DNA from 3 places in the Arthrobacter sp. 10L424 genome. Region 1 is predicted to be linked to each of the others. Evidence: predicted binding sites of a transcription regulator. Region 1 holds the regulator's gene; each other region holds the start of a gene.

Region 1 (3,268 bases):
GCTGCCGGCGGCCTGGGCCTGGTGGGTCCAGGCGCCCCGAGCTGGACCGGCGTCGACGTCGGCTCTCCGTTCGAATACCCCAAGCAGGGCATCCTGTACGTTGCCAAGCATCTGCCCAAGCCCGGCCGCGGCACGTCCCCGGAAGCGCTCGACGAACTCGAGAAGCTGATCCGGGCCTCCGGCGGCGGGGCGCTGTGCCTTTTCTCGTCGCGGCGCGCCGCCGAGGACGCTGCCGAGGCCTTGCGGCCACGGCTGGACATGAGCATCCTCTGCCAGGGGGATTCCACCATGACGGCGCTGGTGAAGCAGTTCGCCGACGAGCCGGACACCTGCCTCTTCGGCACCATGTCCCTGTGGCAGGGCGTCGACGTGCCGGGGACCTCCTGCCGCCTCGTAGTGATCGACCGGATCCCGTTCCCGCGGCCCGACGATCCCCTGATGACGGCGCGGTCCCGGGCCGTGGCCCAGGCCGGCGGCAACGGCTTCATGAGTGTTTCCGCGACCCACGCTGCCATCCGTCTGGCCCAGGGCGCGGGCCGACTGATCCGCACGACGACGGACAAGGGTGTGGTGGCTGTGCTGGACTCGCGGCTGTCCACCGAACGCTACGGGGGATTCCTCCGCGCCGCCCTGCCGCCGTTCTGGCCCACCACGGACCCCGCCATCGCCGTCGCGGCTCTGGAGCGGCTCGCGAAGGAATCAGGGCAGCCCGCCACGTAGCCCCGCCGGGTTGGGACCCTGCCGGGACATGTGACCGGGCCGGGATGCGGGTCCCCGCGGCGTCCGCGGATTTTCCGGGACCCTGCCGCCGCCGGGGTGCCAGTAACCGGGAGGAACGCGAAAGGCCCCGTCCGGCGTGAACTGGTCAACGCCGGCGGGGCCGTGTTCGCAGGGACTGGGCAGCTCTGAGCTGCCGGGAGGTTCAGTCCTAGAGGGAGCGCAGCACCGAGACGACTTTGCCCATAATGACGGCATGATCGCCGAGGATGGGCTCGTACTGGGTATTCTGCGGCAGCAGCCAGGTGTGGCCGTCACGCTGGCGGAAGGTCTTCACTGTTGCCTCGTCATCCAGCAGGGCGGCCACAATGTCACCATTGACAGCATCGCCCTGCCTGCGCACCACCACCCAGTCACCGTCGCAGATGGCCGCATCGATCATCGAGTCACCGGCGACCTTGAGCATAAAGAGCTCGCCGTGGCCCACCAGCTGGCGGGGCAGGGGCATAACGTCCTCAACCACCTGGTCGGCCAGGATCGGTCCGCCCGCGGCGATCCGGCCCACCAACGGCACCATGGCGGTATCCGTGGCACTGGCCAGCTCCGAAACAGACAAGCCGCCGACACTGCGCAGGCCGCTGGACTTCTCGACGCCTGAAATTTTCGCGGTTCCCTCATCGAGGGTCAACGGCATCAGCACTTCCATGGCCCGAGGGCGCTTGGGATCACGCCGCAAGTAGCCGAGCTTCTCGAGCTGCGAAAGCTGGTGGGTCACGCTGGAAAGGCTCGCGAGGCCCACCGTGTCGCCGATTTCGCGCATGGACGGCGGGTACCCGTTGTCCGTCACGGAGCGCTGGATGGTCTCCAGAATCTTCTTTTGCCGGACGGTAAGGCTCTTGGGTGGCCGGGCTGCCTGCGGGCTCCGCTGGGTGGCCCTGCCGCCAGTGGCTTGTGCTGCCATGTTCGCCAACGCCTTTCCGTTCCGCCCGGCCGCTGTGGCTGCAGCTGCCGGGAACTTCCGGCCTGAAATGTCAGACCCTGCTGATCAACTGCAGAAGTGGTTGTTCTTTGACTCAAACGTAGGCCAGCCACACAGCTTTTTCAAACATTTGTTCTAGCGAGTCTCGACAATGTTCGTCAATAAGTGCTAAAACAGAACTAGCAAGATTCGAATATGTGTTCTAGTTTGGCGCAGTTCGGTTGGAACAGGTTATTCGTCTCTTTGTTCGAAGGTCAGGCCGGTTGGCGGCGGGTACGTGGAGTACGCCGGGCGGCACAGTATGGTCCAGGAGGGCTCAGTTCATGTCAGCATCAAGCGCGTTTCACGACACTTTCGGCCGCGACTCATTCGGCGACTATGGCCGGCCCGGCACCGGCAGCGGCACAGGTCAGCCCGGCCAGTCCGGCCCCAGCGGTCGTGCCGAACAGGCAAAGCAGGCGCCGCTTAAGCTCACCCGGCGGGGGCGCTTCGTCTTCATTGGGGTGCCGCTCATCCTGCTGGCCGCACTGGTTCTCTCCTTCAGCGGATTCCTCAACGCCCCGGCAAAGGCGGCGGACTCTGCCGCCGAGCTGTCGTTGACACCCACAGTCTCGGTAACGGTGCAGCCCGGCGAATCCTTGTGGGCCATCGCCGAGGCAGTGGCGCCCGAGCGCGATCCCCGCGACGTCGTCGCCGACATCATCCAGCTGAACAACCTCGAGGCCGCCCGCGTCGTGCCGGGCCAGGCGCTCTTCATTCCGTCCAACTAGTTCGTTCCGGCCAGGCAGCTCCATCCAGATAGCTCAGGGGTCCCGTCGCTTGAGGGTCTCGAGGCGTTCCGCAGGGCGCCGACAGCCCCGCAAAGCGTCACAGTTTCCGGGCCCGCCGCGAACTCACTTAAACTGGACAAGTGACTGACCAGTTAGAGCGCCTGAACCGACTTCCCCTCCGGACCAACCTGCGGGGCCTGACCCCCTACGGGGCACCGCAGCTGGACGTCCCCATCCTGCTCAACGTCAACGAGAACACCCACGGCGTCCCGGCCGACGTCCTCGCGGCCATCTCCGACGCCGTCACCATTGCCGCCGCCGGACTGAACCGCTATCCGGACCGCGAATTCACGGAACTGCGGGAGGCGCTGGCCGAATACCTCGGGCACGGACTGGCCGCGGACAACATCTGGGCCGCGAACGGCTCCAACGAGGTTCTCCAGCAGATCCTCCAGGCCTTCGGCGGTCCCGGCCGCACCGCCCTTGGTTTCCCTCCCACATACTCCATGTACCCGCTGCTGGCTTCCGGCACGGACACCGGGTACATCGCCGGGATCCGCGCCGATGACTACGGGCTCAGTGCCGAGTCGGCCGCCCGGCAGGTCCGCGAACTCCAGCCGAACATCGTGTTCCTCTGCTCCCCGAACAACCCCACCGGCACCGGGCTTGGCCTGGACGTCGTCGAGGCTGTCTACGAGGCCGGCGAGGCCAGCCAGACCATCGTTATCGTCGATGAGGCCTACCACGAGTTCGCCCACAACGGCACGCCCAGCGCGCTGACGCTGCTGCCCGGCCGGGAACG
Region 2 (3,268 bases), on a different contig from region 1:
GCGATCCCGATCACCGAGGCTTCCGGCACCACCGGCTGTTTCCACCCCATGTCCGTCACCGGATCCATCCGGCAACGGTCCGCGAGCGCCTCGGTCTGCGCCATCAGGCTCTTGAGGTCGGCGGCACCGTATCCGGCGGCGTGCATGGTCTCCTTGCCGAGCTGGAGCATCCGGTCCGCGGATTTGAGCCAGCCCTGCCCGTTGGGCTGCAGCAGCGGGGCCGCGGAAAGTTCGGGCAGCGATTTCAGGGTGCGGGCGGAGTCCAGCACATCAGCAGTGGCCGCGCCGTCCTCTGCCACGTAACGCACGGCGTTGCTCAGCACAGCGGGCACCCCGTGTTCGGCGGCGAGCTTGAGCATCCGTACTGCGTGGGCGGTGCTGAGCGGTTCCCCGGGCGGGCTGAGCTGGCTGACGACCTCGGCGGCAATCGTTCCGGCCGGCATGGCGTCGAGCCAGCGTTTGAACAGGGTGCGGGGGCGCAGGTAGCGCCTCCCTCCCATGGCACGCCCGACGTCGGAGTCCGGCCCGATCAGCACGGTCAGCACCGGCTTGAGCGTTTCCGGGTGCAGGGTGCGGGAGGCCAGCTCGGCCCGGGTCACGGCGACGGGCACCGCTCCCCCGGCCTTGCCCGTGGTGCGGGCATGGGCATCGGAGATCAGCCGGCACAGCGCACGGTATCCGGCGCCGTCGTTATGCCCATGGGCCAGCACGACGACGCGTCCCCCCAACTGGGTGCGGAGGTCGCCGTCGTCGTCAAAGACCGCAAGGTCCACTCCGACAATCGGATCCAGCCCGGCCGCCATGCAGGCCTTCAGGTGCTTGACCGTCCCGTAGAGGCCGTCGCGGTCCGTGCAGGCGAGCGCCGTCGCCCCGTCAGCGGCGGCGGCGGCCGCCAGCTCATCCGGCCAGGAGACCCCGTAGTGGGCGCTGAAGGCGGTGGAGACATGGAGATGGGTGAAGCTCATGCCGATTCGGGTTTCCGGTGAAGCAGGGCGTCATGGATCCTCAGCAGGCGCCAGCGTCCGCTGCCGACATGCCGGGTGAGGTCAAGTGTGAGGCTTTCCGGGTCGGGGGAATCTGCCCGGCGCACCTGAACCCGCCAGATTTCGTGGTCCACGAGTCCCGGGCCGCTGCCCAGCGGCGCCCGCTGCTCTTCCGCCCACCATTGGCGGCGCTCAAACCAGCGGACCGGTTCGGCGCAGACGGTGTAGTGCCGGCCTGCCCAGTCCAGCTTCAGGGGCTGGCCGGAGGGTGTGCAGACGACGTCCACCGACTCGCTGAACATGCCCATCGTGCCTCCCGGACCGCACCATCTGTAAGAACCATCTGGCCAAACAGCCAGCAACTATTCGAACATATCTTCGAACAATTCCAGTCTACGACGGCGCCGGGGGAAAACCTAGATCAGGGGTGGACGGACGCAGGCACAGGTAGCAGGATTGATCCATGAGCTCCCATAACGCACTTCTGAAGCAGGTAAGCATCGCCGCCGAGGACACGTCCTTGGTGGCGAAGTTCGATATAGACGGAAACATCCCCGGCCAGGGCGCCTACGTGGTGGGGCTGTTAGCGGCGACTCCCGATCATTCCCACCAGCGACGCATGGGGATCGAGTTCATGAACGGGGAAGCTGTGTCCTTCTATTGCTTCAGTCATGACGGCACGGAGGAGAACTTTGACCTCAAGGGAGTTGAGCACTCCGGCAACACCATTACCGGGCACTTTCCGCTGAGCACCATCATGGGCCTAGCCAAGGGGCACCTCATGACGGCCTTCAGCGACTGCGACGGCCGCGACTACCAGGCGAACGTTCCGGTGGAGGAGGCCCTCTAGGCCCCTCGCCCTAGGAGCTGGCTTTGTAGACTTCCAGCTCGAGCGTGATGAACGCGTCGATCATTGCCCGGTACGTCTTCTCAACGAGGTCGACGTCGATGTCCTTATTTTCCGCCGTGGCGCGGACGTGTTCGATAACCCGCTCCACGCGCCCGGGGGCCCGCACCTCGGCACTGTCAGCCTTGAGGGTTCCGGCGATCCGGATCAGGCGCTCGCGGCGGCCGATCAGCGACACGATCTGCTCGTCCACCTCGTCCACGGCCACCCGCACGGCGGCGAGCTGCTCCCGGTCGGCCTTGGCAGCTTTTTCGTCTTGGTGATTTGTGGACATGTGCATGACAATATCGAATGATGCAGCCACGAGTCGATTTAATCTCACTGGGTGTCCGCAGTGTTGACGCCTCCCGCAGTTTCTATGTAGATGGCCTGGGCTGGCCCGTCCACCGGGAAGTCCGGGGCGAGGTCCTGTTCATCCAGGCCAATCACGGCCTCGTCCTCTCGCTCTGGGACGCCGGGCAGATGCAGGCCGAAGCGGCCGTTGATCCCCCGGCCGGGGTTCCGTCCATCACCCTGAGCCACAACTTGGGCAGCGCTGCGGAAGTCGACTGGGTGATGGCGGAGGCCGAGTCCGCCGGAGCTGCCATCATCGCCGAGCCGAGAACCCAGCCCTGGGGCGGCTACACCGGATACTTCGCCGACCCCGACGGCTACCGCTGGGAGGTCGCCTTCAATCCCAGCTGGGCGGTCGACGGCGGCGGCGAAGTCACGCTCTGACGACAAGTGAACGAGACACTCGCCGATGACGGGCTGGCCCGGTGGATTTCCGGCATCCGCTCACAACCAGCAGAAGCCCCGCCCCTGGACGTGAACAAGCTGCGCGCCGCACGCGCCAGGCCTGCAGGGCCAAGCCTGCCCCAAGTAGTCGACCTTGCCACGCCCGGCGACGGCCCGGTTCAACTGCGTTTCTACCGACCCAGCGGGCAGCCACTGCCGCTCATCGTCTACGTCCATGGCGGGGCGTTCATCTTCGGGGATCTCGAGTCCCACGACCGGACGTGCCGCCGGCTGGCCGTGGAAGCCAACGCCTCGGTGCTGGCGGTCGACTATCGGCGAGCGCCCGAGCATCCGGCGCCGGCGGCGATTGACGACGTCGTCGCGGTATTGAGGTGGGCTCTCCAGCCACCGGCGGTCCTTGGACCAACCAGCGGTCCTCCGTCCCTGGCCGGCGACAGCGCCGGGGGTCTGATCGCCTTGCTGGCGGCTCAGCGGCTGGTCGGGGAGGGCGCCCGCCTCAGCGGGCTCCTGCTGGTTTGTCCCAACGCCGATCTGACGCTGTCGCAGCCAAGCGTGCAGCAGAAGGGGCTGGGATGGGGACTGGACGCAGAAGCGCTGGCGTGGTCGCTGAGGCAATGGGTACCGGACATGGACGCCGAAC
Region 3 (3,268 bases), on a different contig from region 1:
ACGGACTCATCATTCCCGGCGGCGAATCGACCACCATCGACAAGCTGTCCCGGGCCTTCGGACTCCGCGACCCGCTGCGCGAACGCATCCAGGCCGGACTGCCGGTCTACGGCTCCTGCGCCGGGATGATCCTCCTCGCGGATGAGATCACCGACCCCGCGAAGGACCTCGCCGGCAACCCGCAGCAGACGTTCGGCGGCCTCGACATCACGGTGCGCCGGAACGCCTTCGGCCGGCAGCGCGAATCCTTCGAGACGGACCTGGACTTCAAGGGCCTTGACTTCAGCGCCACCGACAACGGCGTGGCCCCTGTCCATGCGGTCTTCATCCGCGGACCATGGGTGGAACGAGTCGGCGACGGCGTGGAAGTCCTCGCCGAAGTGGAGCCCTCCAAGGCGTCCCACCCCGAGGCGCTGGCCGGGACGGCTAGAATTGTTGCTGTGCGTTCCGGCAAGCTGCTGGCCACCTCCTTCCACCCGGAAGTGACGGGGGAGAAGCGCGTGCACGAATTGTTTATCCGAATGATCAGAGGAGAAGCGTAAAGCATGTCAGGCCACTCCAAATGGGCGACGACCAAGCACAAAAAGGCCATCCTCGATAGCCGCCGGGCCAAGTCGTTCGCCAAGCTGATCAAGAACATCGAAGTCGCCGCACGCATGGGCGGTCCGGACCTTGCCGGCAACCCGAGCCTGGAACTCGCCGTCACGAAGGCCAAGAAGACCTCGGTCCCCGCTGACAACATCGACCGCGCGATCAAGCGCGGCGCCGGCCTCACCGGCGAAGTCGTGGACTACACCGAGATCATGTACGAATGCCGCGGCCCGCAGGGCTCGGCGCTGCTGATCGAATGCCTGACGGACAACAAGAACCGGGCAGCCTCCGAAGTACGCCTCGCGATCTCCCGTAACGGCGGCACCATCGCCGATCCCGGTTCGGTCAGCTACCTCTTCTCCCGCAAGGGCGTGGTCTCGCTGCCGAAGAACGGGCTGAGCGAGGACGACGTCCTGATGGCCGTCCTCGACGCCGGCGCCGAGGAAGTCAAGGACAACGGCGACAGCTTCGAGATCCACTCCGAGCCGACCGACCTGCAGGCCATCCGCGATGCGCTCAAGGAAGCCGGCATGGAGTACGACACCGACGAGGCCGAGTTTGTGCCGTCCATGCAGGTGCCGCTGGACCTCGACGCCGCCAAGAAGTTCATGAAGCTCGTCGACGCCCTCGAGGAGCTCGACGACGTCCAGAACGTCTACAGCAACGCCGACCTCAGCGACGAAGTGCAGGCCGCACTGGAAGCGGAGTGACCCTTCGCGTCCTCGGCGTCGATCCGGGCCTCACCCGCTGCGGGATCGGCGTCGTGGACGTCGAGAAGAACCGCCGCGCCACCATGGTGGCGTTCGGCGTCGTCGGTAGCTCACCGGAGGAGAGTCTGGACCAGCGCCTGCTGGTCATCGCCACCTCCATCGACGAGTGGCTGGACCGGTACGAACCGCACGTCCTTGCCGTCGAACGCGTCTTCTCGCAGCTCAACGTCAGCACCGTGATGGGCGTCGCCCAGGCCTCCGGCGTCGTGATCGCAGCCGCCGCCCGCCGCGGCATCCCGGTGGCACTGCACACCCCCTCGGAAGTCAAAGCCGCCGTCACCGGCAGCGGAACCTCGAACAAGGACGCCGTCACCAAGCTGGTCACCAAGATCCTCCGGCTCGATGCGCCGCCGAAACCGGCCGACGCCGCCGACGCCCTGGCGCTGGCCATCACCCATGCGTGGCGGGCCGGCGGCGGGACCACCCCTAAAGGCGCAGTCGCGACGGGACCGGGCAGCCAGTCGCTGACGCCGGCCCAACGGGCCTGGGCGGACGCCGAGGCCAAAGCGCGCCGGGCGCGCTGAATGTCCGGCAGATCCGTCGCGGAGCTTGGTAGGGTATTCGTAGATATGTTCGGATAACCGGGTCCTCCCGGTTCTATTTTCAGCTGAATTTTCAGGAGCCCGGCTTTGATCAGTTTTCTCCGCGGAACCGTAGCGCACGTCGGCCTGTCCTCCGCCGTGATCGACCTCAACGGCGCCGGCATGAGCGTGAACGCCACCCCACAGACCCTCGGCCGGCTCCGCGTCGGCGACGAGGGGAAGCTTTTCACCTCCCTGATCGTGCGCGAGGACTCCCTCACCCTGTTTGGTTTCGGCGGCGACGACGAACGCGAGGTCTTCGATGTCCTGCTCAGCGTCAGCGGCGTCGGCCCCCGGCTCGCGTTGGCGGTCCTGGCCGTGCACGAGCCGGAAGCGATCCGCGTCGCAGCACACTCCGGGGACGGCAAAGCATTCACCAAGGTCCCCGGCATTGGCCCCAAGGTCGCCGGGCGGATCGTGCTGGAACTGGCCGGCAAGCTGGTGCCGCACGGCACCGCCGCGGGGACCACGGCTCCGGCCGCATCCGCCGAAGCAATTTGGAAGCCGCAGGTCGTTGCGGCCATGACGAGCCTTGGCTGGTCCGAGAAGGACGCCACGTCCAGCATCGAGAAGTCACTGGCGGATTCCCCCGAGCTGGCCGAGAAGGGCAACGTCGCCGAGATCCTGCGGGCAACCCTCCGCTGGCTGGGCCAGGACGGCGCCCGCGCGGGGAACAGGATAGGCGCCCGTGGCTGAGCCGTCCCTGGTGGGCGGGGGAGAGGAACCGGAGGAGCGGGTCATCGAAGCCGCTCTCCGGCCCAAGAACCTGCACGACTTCGTGGGCCAGCACCGGGTCCGCAAGCAGCTTTCCCTCGTCCTGGAGGCCTCCCGGATGCGCGGCCGCAGCGCCGACCACGTTCTGCTCTCCGGTCCGCCCGGGCTGGGCAAGACGACGCTGTCCATGATCATTGCCGCCGAAATGAACGCCCCCCTGCGGATCAGCAGCGGTCCCGCCATCCAGCACGCGGGGGATCTGGCCGCCATCCTTTCCTCCCTCTCCGAAGGCGAAGTCCTCTTCCTCGATGAGATCCACCGGATGTCCCGGCCGGCCGAGGAAATGCTCTACATGGCGATGGAAGACTTCCGGGTCGACATTGTTGTGGGCAAGGGCGCCGGCGCCACCGCCATCCCGCTGGAACTTCCGCCGTTCACCCTGGTCGGCGCCACGACCCGCGCCGGTCTGCTGCCCGGGCCGCTCCGGGACCGCTTCGGCTTCACCGGCCACCTCGAGTTCTACTCCGTGGCCGAACTGGAACTCGTGCTCCGGCGCTCCGCCGGGCTCCTGGACCTCAAGGTCAACTCCGCCGGGTTCAGCGAAATCGCGGG

Evidence for each region. Region 1 encodes LexA, which represses DNA repair genes until DNA is damaged. Its sites were predicted from a motif close to TCGAACANNTGTTCGA; they were not measured.
Region 2: a site for LexA is predicted at 1,350-1,365, ahead of AC1DC5_RS08390 (DUF6504 family protein). Genes of this name have one in related genera too.
Region 3: a site for LexA is predicted at 1,923-1,938, ahead of ruvA (Holliday junction branch migration protein RuvA). Genes of this name have one in related genera too.

What each region holds. Positions count from the first base shown of each region.
Region 1 is NZ_JBFTJH010000004.1:187,289-190,556, forward strand. It holds gene AC1DC5_RS10620 (ATP-dependent DNA helicase) at 1-720, shown strand, start outside; gene lexA (transcriptional repressor LexA) at 929-1,678, opposite strand; gene AC1DC5_RS10630 (LysM peptidoglycan-binding domain-containing protein) at 2,020-2,466, shown strand; gene AC1DC5_RS10635 (histidinol-phosphate transaminase) at 2,607-3,268, shown strand, end outside.
Region 2 is NZ_JBFTJH010000003.1:615,125-618,392, forward strand. It holds gene AC1DC5_RS08385 (DNA polymerase III subunit alpha) at 1-965, opposite strand, end outside; gene AC1DC5_RS08390 (DUF6504 family protein) at 962-1,291, opposite strand; gene AC1DC5_RS08395 (hypothetical protein) at 1,447-1,833, shown strand; gene AC1DC5_RS08400 (chorismate mutase) at 1,844-2,170, opposite strand; gene AC1DC5_RS08405 (VOC family protein) at 2,185-2,607, shown strand; gene AC1DC5_RS08410 (alpha/beta hydrolase) at 2,614-3,268, shown strand, end outside.
Region 3 is NZ_JBFTJH010000003.1:595,972-599,239, reverse strand. It holds gene pdxT (pyridoxal 5'-phosphate synthase glutaminase subunit PdxT) at 1-542, shown strand, start outside; gene AC1DC5_RS08315 (YebC/PmpR family DNA-binding transcriptional regulator) at 546-1,301, shown strand; gene ruvC (crossover junction endodeoxyribonuclease RuvC) at 1,298-1,885, shown strand; gene ruvA (Holliday junction branch migration protein RuvA) at 1,991-2,638, shown strand; gene ruvB (Holliday junction branch migration DNA helicase RuvB) at 2,631-3,268, shown strand, end outside.